Regions from separate parts of the Enterobacter sp. UNJFSC 003 genome, predicted to be linked through region 3. Evidence: predicted binding sites of a transcription regulator. Region 3 holds the regulator's gene; each other region holds the start of a gene.
The links. Region 3 encodes Fur, which represses iron uptake genes when iron is present. Its sites were predicted from a motif close to ATAATAATGAGAACNACTATCAA; they were not measured.
Positions count from the first base shown of each region.

Region 1 (3,279 bases), on a different contig from region 3:
AAGCTGCTGCATCAGCTGGGCTTTACGCTGGCAGAGCTGCCGCCCGGGTTACATACCTCGAAAAGCCAGGGAAAACGCCACGACATTATTCAGTTAGGCGGTGAAAACCTGGCGACAGGCCTGAACGGAGAAGGTTTATTCCTGTTTGCCGGAGACCAGAAGGATGTCGACGCGATTTACGCCAACCCGCTGCTGGCGCATTTGCCGTCGGTGCAGAACAAACGCGTCTGGGCGCTGGGAACAGAGACCTTCCGCCTGGATTATTACAGCGCGATGCGGGTGTTAGACAGATTGAATACGTTGTTTAAGTAGGCATTTCTCGCCCTCTCCCGCAAGGGAGAGGGCGTCACGCCGCACCGTCGTTCAACGTAATCTCTTGCCTGAAGCGTCGCAACTCCGCCAGCACCAACACTAAAATCCCGCCAACCGCGGCCAACGCAAACCCGCTGCTGCTCGCCGAGACCACCGGGGTCACGATCGCTCCCAGTCCGCCGAGGATCGCCGCCCCTATCGCATCGCCCGTCACGTTTTGCGCGGTCCATAAGCCATTAATGCGTCCCAGCATGCCTTCCGGCGTTTGAGTCTGAATCAGGGTGTACTGCAGCAAAGAACTGATGGCACTCAGCCAGCCGAATATCACCAGACAAATGACGCCCAGCGCCCATACCGGCATCAGGCTAAAAGACCCAATGGCAATAAACGAGGCCAGCGTCGCCAGCAGCATAATCAGACCCGGACGCGCGCTCTGCGCCAGGTTGCCGCTGGTCAGCGCGCCACAGGCCGCGCCAAGCGGAATGGCGGCATAAAGCACGCCAATCTCCGAGGCGCTCATCTGCCATTCGCCCGCCAGCGCGGGATAGAGCACGCGCACCGCGCTCGCCATGGTCAGCAGACCGCCGAGCAGCGCAATGCCGCCAATCAGCGAGTTGCTGAACAAAAAGCGGATCGCCGCCATAAGGGACTTCAAAGGGTGTTCACGCGGCTGCGGCGGGGGCGGCAGCTGCGGCAGGCGCAGCAGCGTCAGGGTAGTGATAAAGGTCCCCGCCGCCGCGAGGCCGTAGTTCCACGCCACGTTGCCGGTCGCCAGCAGCAGGCCGCCGACCATCGGCGAAATCACCGATCCCAGACGCACGGTAAGCATGGTAATGGCTCCCGCCTGCATCAAATTTTCTCGGCCGACCAGCGCAGGCGTGGCCGCCAGCAGCGCGGTGACGCCGAGCGAGGCAAAGAAACCATCCCACAATCCCAGCGCGTAAATGGCAATCAGCGACGGTTCTGGCAGCATCGCGTTCAGGCACAAACCAATAAACCCGACGCCGCACGTCCCGCGTGCCAGCAGGATCAGCTTTTTACGCTCGTACCGATCCGCCAGCACGCCCCCCACCATCAGGCCAATAAACATCGCGCCACCGGTTAAGGTGACGGAAAGCCCCACTAGCCAGCTGGAGTGGGTCATGGTCTGGATTTGCACCGGCACGGCAACGCCGAGCAGGCCGAGGGATAAAATGGAGATAAAACGGGCGATAAAGACGGCGCGAAACGCCGGGTGCGTGTTGAGCAGGCTGAGGTTGAGCAGCCAGGATTTTTGATTCATGACAAAGCCTTGAGGTGTCGATCTACCATTTCCATGGCGGCACATGCTAACATAGCCAAATAAGATAGATAACGATAATTACTATCATTATCAATTCATGGATGTTGCTATGTCGTTTTCCTCTTCTGCGGTGCGCGCCGTTGCCGTGCCCGTTTTATTGCTACTGTTGATCCTTGCGATTGCACTCAGCCTGCTGGTTGGCGCGAAGCCGCTGCCCGCGTCCGTTATTGTCGATGCGCTCTCCGGTACCTGTCAGAACGCCGACTGCATCATCGTGCTTGACGCGCGTCTGCCCCGCACCCTTGCCGGCCTGCTGGCGGGCGGCGCGCTGGGCCTTGCCGGTGCGCTGATGCAAACCCTGACCCGTAACCCGCTCGCCGACCCCGGCATTCTCGGCGTGAATTCAGGGGCGAGTTTTGCCATTGTGCTCGGCGCCGCGCTGTTCGGCTTCACCTCACCGTCTGAACAGCTGGCGATGGCCTTTTGCGGCGCGCTGGCTGCCTCGCTGGTGGTGGCGTTTACCGGCAGTCAGGGCGGCGGACAGCTCAGCCCGGTACGCTTAACGCTGGCGGGCGTGGCGCTCGCGGCGGTGCTGGAAGGGTTATCCAACGGCATTGCCCTGCTCAATCCCGATGTCTACGATCGACTACGCTTCTGGCAAGCGGGCTCGCTGGATATCCGTACCCTCGAAACCCTGAAAGTGGTGGCGATCCCGGTGATTATCGCCGCTGCCGTAGCGCTGTTTTTAAGCCGGGCGCTGAACAGCCTGAGCCTCGGCAGCGACACCGCAACGGCGCTTGGCAACCGCGTGGCGCGCACCCAGCTGATGGGGCTTGTGGCGATCACCGTGCTGTGCGGTAGCGCGACGGCGGTGGTTGGCCCGATTGCCTTTATCGGGCTGATGATGCCGCATATGTCACGCTGGCTGGTGGGGGCGGATCATCGCTGGTCTCTGCCGGCGACGCTGCTGGCAACCCCTGCCCTGCTGCTGTTTGCCGATATTCTTGGTCGTCTTTTAGTCCCCGGCGAACTGCGCGTCTCGGTGGTTAGCGCCTTTATCGGCGCGCCGATGCTCATCTTCCTGGTACGCCGTAAACGCGGAGGTGGCGCATGATGGCCCCGTCCCGCCGGTTAGTGGCCAGCATATCCCTGCTGGCGATCGCCATCGTGCTGATGGCGGTCTGGAGCCTGCGCAGCGGCGCGGTCACGCTCGACTTGACCCAGGTCTTTCACGCGCTCGTCGGCAGCGCGCCGCGCAACATCACCCTCGTGGTAACCGAATGGCGACTGCCGCGCGTGGCGATGGCGATACTGGTAGGCGCGGCGCTTGGCGTCAGCGGCGCGATTTTCCAGTCGCTGATGCGCAACCCGCTGGGCAGCCCGGACGTCATGGGGCTTAACACCGGCGCCTGGAGCGGCGTGCTGGTGGCGATGGTGCTGTTTGGTCAGCACCTGACGGCCATTACCTTTACGGCGATGGCGGGCGGCATTCTGACATCGCTGGTTATCTGGCTGCTTGCCTGGCGCAACGGCATCGATACCTTCCGCTTAATCATCATTGGGATCGGCGTTCGCGCCATGCTGATGGCGTTTAACACCTGGCTTCTGCTGCAGGCCTCGCTGGACACAGCCCTCTCCGCCGGACTGTGGTACGCCGGTTCACTTAACGGCCTGACGTGGGGCAA
Region 1 covers NZ_JBAKHK010000003.1:64,540-67,818, forward strand. Annotated here, with positions in the region: gene fepB (Fe2+-enterobactin ABC transporter substrate-binding protein) at 1-312, shown strand, start outside; gene entS (enterobactin transporter EntS) at 347-1,594, opposite strand; gene fepD (Fe(3+)-siderophore ABC transporter permease) at 1,704-2,708, shown strand; gene fepG (iron-enterobactin ABC transporter permease) at 2,708-3,279, shown strand, end outside.
Region 1: fepD (Fe(3+)-siderophore ABC transporter permease) is a predicted target of Fur. The motif match lies at 1,666-1,688, and genes of this name have one in related genera.

Region 2 (3,279 bases), on a different contig from region 3:
CATTGAAATGGCATCTTCTTCGCTGATCCCGCGCTGCAGGCAGTAGAAGAGCTGATCTTCCCCAATCCGCGAGGTCGTCGCCTCGTGCTCAAGCTGGGCGCTGTTGTTACGACACTCCACATACGGGAAGGTATGCGCCCCGCAGTCTGCGCCAATCAGCATAGAGTCACACTGGGTAAAATTACGGGCGTTGGTCGCCGTCGGCATGATTTTCACCAGCCCGCGATAGCTGTTCTGGCTATGCCCGGCGGATATCCCTTTCGAGATGATGGTCGATTTGGTGTTTTTGCCAATGTGGATCATTTTGGTGCCGGTATCGGCCTGCTGATGGCCGCTGGTCAACGCAACGGAGTAAAACTCTCCGATAGAGTTGTCCCCGCGCAGAATGCAGCTCGGGTATTTCCAGGTGATGGCTGAACCGGTCTCGGACTGCGTCCAGGACATCTTGCTGTTCTCACCTTCGCACAGCGCGCGCTTGGTGACGAAGTTAAGGATACCGCCCGTATTTCCGTCGCCCGGGAACCAGTTCTGTACCGTGGAGTATTTCACCTCGGCATCTTTATGGATGATGACTTCAACCACGGCCGCGTGCAGCTGATAGCTGTCACGGACCGGCGCGGAGCAGCCTTCAATGTAGCTCACGTAGCTGCCTTCGTCGGCCACCAGGATGGTGCGCTCGAACTGGCCGGTTTTTTCGGCGTTGATACGAAAATAGGTCGAGAGCTCCATCGGACAGCGCACGCCCTTCGGCACATAGATAAAGGTGCCGTCAGAGGCCACAGCCGCGTTGAGCGCCGCAAAAAAATTGTCATTACTTGGCACCACGGTGCCAATATACTTTTTCACCAGCTCAGGATGGTCGTGAATCGCCTCGCCAAAGGAACAAAAAATGATCCCCTGCTCCGCCAGCTTTTCACGATAGGTTGTGGCGACCGACACGGAGTCAAAGATGGCGTCCACCGCCACCTCTCTGCCTTCGCGAACAGGGACGCCGAGCTGGTTAAAGGCTTCTTCAACCTCTTTACTGAGGAAGCTGTTATCGGCACCGGTTTGCTGCACCGCGCCGGGCTGCGAGGCGCAGGTATCATCACAGCTGCCGCAGGAAGGCGCGGAATAGTAGCTGTAATCCTGATAATTCAGTTTGTCGTAGTGCGCTTTCAGCCAGTGCGGCTCTTCCATCTCAAGCCACGCGCGGAACGCGCTCAGGCGAAATTCAAGCATCCACTCAGGCTCGTTACGCTTGGCCGAAATCGCCCGCACGACATCTTCGTTGATGCCCTTCGCCAGTTCATCGGTCTGCAGCTGCGTGAAGAACCCTTCTTTGTAGTTGAGGTGTCCGCCGCTCCAGGTATTTACATCACTCGTTGCTTCAGTATTACGAGACATAGTACCGCCTATACCCCAAAGCTTTCGCCGCAGCCGCATTCGTTCTGGGCTTTCGGGTTATGAAATTTGAACAGCTGATTTAACCCTTCACGGACGTAGTCGACTTCTGTTCCGTCGATGAACGGCATCGCCTGCAGCGCAACGAACAATTTCGCGCCGTCGGTTTCGAAAACCAGGTCATCTTTATCGGGTTCCGTAACGGTATCCAGCACGTAGCCGAAGCCCGCGCAGCCGGTCTGCTTAACGCCCAGACGCACGCCGAGGATCTCGGGCTTTTTCGCCACCAGCTCATGAATATGCGCCGCAGCCGCAGGCGTGAGCGTTAAGCCTCGCCAGGCAAAATCGGCAGGATTAAAGGTTTCTGAATGCAGTTCCATAGGTCCACCTCATCTAATAAGCCACTAGGGCATACACCCATGTTAGTGATAACGATTATCACTTCAACCCCTTATCAGCAGGGGCTTTCGGCTTAATCGCCCTTTTTGGCTACTTTTATTAAGCATAGACCCTGTCAGGAGATGCGGATGGGATGGATAAAATTGTTCAATGCATTGATAGATAATGCATTTTATTCATCAGCGTGGCTAAAAACGAAGAAAGGTAAAATATGTATCGAAAATGCCTATTATTGGGATAGAGATTACGTAGGCGCAGGATAAAATTCATTACGAACTGACAGCAATAAAAAAAGGCCCTTCCGGACCCTCTTAACTATTCTGATGAAACGACACCGCAAACCCCTGCTCGCGCCAATGATCGAGCTGTTCCTGCTGGCGGGGCGTAGGAGATTGACCGGTCCAGACAAAGATGTTTTGCCCCGGGAAAAGCTCCGGACGCGGGGAATCAATCGGTTCGGCGAGTACGTCAATATGCCAGCCCTTTTGAGCGAGTTTTGCCGCCTCGAGCCAGATACGCGTGCGATCGTCACACTCCCAGCCAACAAGCAGCGCATCTTTTCCCGGTTTTTTACGTGATTCCGCAAGCGTAGTGATGGCGAATTCGATCAGGACGCCGTCGAGCAGGCTCGCCATATGGCGCACGGTGTTTTGATCCTGGTTCATCCGCTGACGTACGGGGGTAATAATGTTATCGATCAGGGCATCAATGGCATGATCGCGACGGAATTCGCTCAGTTTTGCGCGCAGTTTACCCGCGCTGGCGTAACGCAAAACGGTCAACATGTCTTCCTGGAAGCTGACCCAGTTGCCCTGCGTCATCACGTCTTTATTTTCAAGCAGCGCTTTGACTTTGCCGACCGAGACGCCCGTTTTCATCAGGCGCTTGATCTCTTCAATGCGCAGGATATCTTCATCGTCAAACTGACGATGACCCCCTTCGCTTCGCTGCGGCTTCAACAATCCATAACGGCGCTGCCAGGCACGCAGCGTAACGGGGTTGATACCGCATCGTTCGGCAACTTCACCGATACTGTAATAGGCCATTAACTCCCTCACGCTCAATACTTCCATACCTAACCGAACCAACCTTATCAGATTGTACAACGTATTTGTATAACTAAGACCTCATTCTGAAACAAGGTGAATGGGGTAAAACCATTCACCTTGTTTATCCATTGTTGTATAAATTATGCCGTTCGTACAGCTAACTCTGAGGCGTTACGTACAGGTTTCTCAAAAATCTGGCTTTTTCTCGGGCCAGGAAATCGCCGGAATTGCGCCAAGGCGCGGGCTGGCAAACAGGTGGCCCTGGAACTGTGAAATACCGGCGGATTCCAGCCACATCCACTCTTCAGGCTTCTCAACGCCCACCGCGCAGAACTGGATTTCGAGTGACGTACAGCACTTAATGATTGCCTGAATGATGGCCTGCCGCGGACCACTATTGTGTACATTGGCGATCAAATCCCGATTAATCTTAATTCTGTCCGGCTGG
Region 2 covers NZ_JBAKHK010000002.1:286,970-290,248, forward strand. Annotated here, with positions in the region: gene sufB (Fe-S cluster assembly protein SufB) at 1-1,386, opposite strand, end outside; gene sufA (Fe-S cluster assembly scaffold SufA) at 1,395-1,763, opposite strand; gene V5P19_RS07460 (MerR family transcriptional regulator) at 2,094-2,828, opposite strand; gene V5P19_RS07465 (diguanylate phosphodiesterase) at 3,018-3,279, opposite strand, start outside.
Region 2: sufA (Fe-S cluster assembly scaffold SufA) is a predicted target of Fur. The motif match lies at 1,803-1,825, and genes of this name have one in related genera.

Region 3 (3,279 bases):
TTGTTTCCCCCGAAGTCTCAGAATCATGGCCAAAGAACAAACGGACCGTACGACACTAGATCTGTTCGCGAATGAGCGTCGACCGGGACGACCGAAAACGAATCCGCTTTCGCGCGATGAACAGCTGCGTATTAATAAACGCAACCAGCTTAAACGCGATAAAACTCGTGGGCTTAAGCGTGTCGAACTGAAGCTGAATGCTGACGCCGTCGATGCGCTGAATGAACTGGCTGACGCGCGTAATATCAGCCGCAGCGAGCTGATTGAAGAGATGCTGATCGCCCAACTTGAACTGTTGCGCGGCAAGGCATAAGTCTGAAAATTCCCTTTATTTCCCATTTCATGTAGCACAGAGTGCAGTCCTGCGTGATAGCTGTTTCCGCAGGGTTGCCTGTTCTGCTATTATTGCCCTTATCCGTGGACAAATTGTGCCACCATACTATTAAGTTTCAAGAGGTTATTTTACTCATGGCAATCATCGGCATTTTCTTCGGCAGTGATACCGGCAATACCGAAAACATCGCAAAAAACATTCAAAAACAGCTCGGTAAAGACGTTGCCGATGTGCACGACATCGCCAAGAGCAGCAAAGAAGACCTCGAAGGTTATGACATCCTGCTGCTGGGCATTCCGACCTGGTACTACGGTGAAGCGCAGTGTGACTGGGACGATTTTTTCCCAACGCTGGAAGAAGTAGACTTTAACGGAAAGCTGGTTGCGCTGTTTGGCTGTGGCGATCAGGAAGACTACGCAGAATACTTCTGTGACGCGCTGGGTACCATCCGCGACATCATTGAGCCGCGCGGCGCGGCGATTGTCGGCCACTGGCCAACGGCAGGCTACCACTTTGAAGCCTCTAAAGGTCTGGCAGATGACGATCACTTTGTCGGCCTAGCGATTGACGAAGACCGCCAGCCAGAACTGACCGCGGAGCGTGTTGAAAAATGGGTTAAGCAGGTTCGTGAAGAGTTGAACCTGGACGATATCCTTAACGCCTGATAACCCTGCGGCGCAACTCCGGTTGCGCCCGTTGTCCAGGTGAAACCGATTAAATTAATTGCTACAAACTTTTAACTTTTCCGTTCAGACCTGTACAATATCCCCCAGGTAGAAAGTGGGAGCCATCGAATAAGTTTGTCGGTGAGACCACGTTTTTATAAGCATACTTTGCTTGAGACTTGCAGTTTTCATTTAGGCATGGCAGTTCTATAATGAGACGCATTATCCCAAGTGCATTTTCTGTCACTTCTTCTTTAGAAGTGAATCGTTTAGCAACAGGACAGATTCCGCATGACTGACAACAATACCGCATTAAAGAAGGCTGGCCTGAAAGTTACGCTTCCTCGGTTAAAAATCCTTGAAGTGCTTCAGGGTCCAGACAATCACCATGTCAGTGCGGAAGACCTTTATAAGCGTCTTATCGATATGGGTGAAGAAATTGGGCTGGCAACCGTTTATCGTGTGCTGAACCAGTTTGATGACGCAGGCATTGTTACCCGTCATAATTTTGAAGGCGGTAAATCTGTTTTCGAACTGACCCAACAGCACCACCACGATCATCTGATCTGCCTCGACTGCGGCAAGGTCATTGAATTTAGCGATGATTCTATTGAATCACGCCAGCGTGAAATCGCTGCTCGTCATGGTATCCGCCTGACCAACCACAGCCTGTACCTTTATGGTCACTGTACAGAAGGCGATTGCCGCGAAGATGACCATGCGCATGACGCAAAATAAGCTCGCTTTCATACTCTGAGCCAGCCGTAAGGTTGGCTTTTTTTTGCCAAAAAAAAGCCCGGCAGCGAATGCTTGCCGGGCATAGAAATCGCGAATTAATTGTTACTGCTGCGAATTTCCTGCCAGATCTTATCGCAACGCTTTGTCACTTCCTGATCGTTACCCGTTTTACGCGCCTGGATACAGGCCTGATAATCCATCACGCGAACATTTTCCTGCGTAGCAAACTGCTCATGCGCCTTCTCTTTCTTCAGCACATTGAGCACGCTCTGGCAGGCCTCGATTTTCTCTGGCGAACCTTCCGCTGTATTCATGCAAGCACTGTACGCCTCTTTCAGCCGCGTATCTTCTTTCGGCGCCTGAGGTTGAGTGCAGGCCACCAGCCCCGATGCCAGCAACGATACGATGACGATTTTTTTGATCATGTTGGTCTCCATCCCGGCGGGACACGCCCGCCGGAGCGTTCATCAGAAGATAGTGAATGGGGCGATAACCATGAATTTCACGTCACGTTCATCCTGAAAGATGTTGCCGTAACCGCCCGCGTAGCTCGGGATATCGGAATGGTTGTCGTACTGAGTGAAGTGCAGTTTGAACATGGTCCCCTTCGCGCGGCCATCCTGCAGGGTGTAGATTGCGTCCAGGCTGTATGCTGATTCTTTCAGACGATAGTTAGGATCGTAGTAGGCATCCGGTGTGGCCATATCGGCAGGCTTCGCGTCCCAGGCATAAGCATAAGATGCACCCACCGCCCAGCCAGGCAGATTCCAGTTTTTCAGGTCGTACATCGCGCCGAAGAAGACCGCTTTTTCGCCGTCGGCGTTGAAATCAGAACGGTTGTCCCACCAGATATCGAGACGACCGTTTGAAGAGGCATATGTTGGGGTCATACGCTGCAGGAAGTAGCCCTGCTGCCCTTCCGCCTTCACCCATGTCCCTTCCAGACGTAAATCAACCTGACCCACTTTGTAACCGAAGGTCAGCGCCTGCAGCCAAGCAGTACCATCATAAATATCGTTAACGGTGCCATTGCTGGCTTTATCCCGCGTGCCGTAGAACTGGTAACTGGTGCTTAACGGCCCCCCAACGATATCGAACTTGTAGCTCGCTTTCGCAAAATACTGATCGATATACCCTTCAGCCTGACCAAATGCGGCCTCTAGCACCAGATCGTTTTTGAAATCGTACTTCGCGCCCAGCGAGTGGAGATAATCTACTTTGTTTTTTTTATCGTTCTGATAGAACTTGTCCATCTCAATGTGCCACGGCGCTTTGTATTCGTTGGTCCACATATAGGAGAAGCTCAACGCACCGGCATCGCCATAGTCAAAGTTGGCACCGGCTTCCGCACCCTGATAAGTACCTGGCATAAAGCTCCAGTGCGGTGCTAACAGCGTCTGACCGGTTGGCTGGATATAGCCTCCACGCGCCCATACCGGACCATATTTGAATTTTGCCGCGGCCTTATACAAGCTGATACCGCTTTTATCACCGGACCAGTCTTCTTTATACGCTTTGTTACTTGAGGAGAAAGCAATTTCG
Region 3 covers NZ_JBAKHK010000017.1:48,187-51,465, forward strand. Annotated here, with positions in the region: gene ybfE (LexA regulated protein) at 26-313, shown strand; gene fldA (flavodoxin FldA) at 469-999, shown strand; gene fur (ferric iron uptake transcriptional regulator) at 1,291-1,737, shown strand; gene chiQ (ChiQ/YbfN family lipoprotein) at 1,833-2,159, opposite strand; gene chiP (chitoporin) at 2,205-3,279, opposite strand, start outside.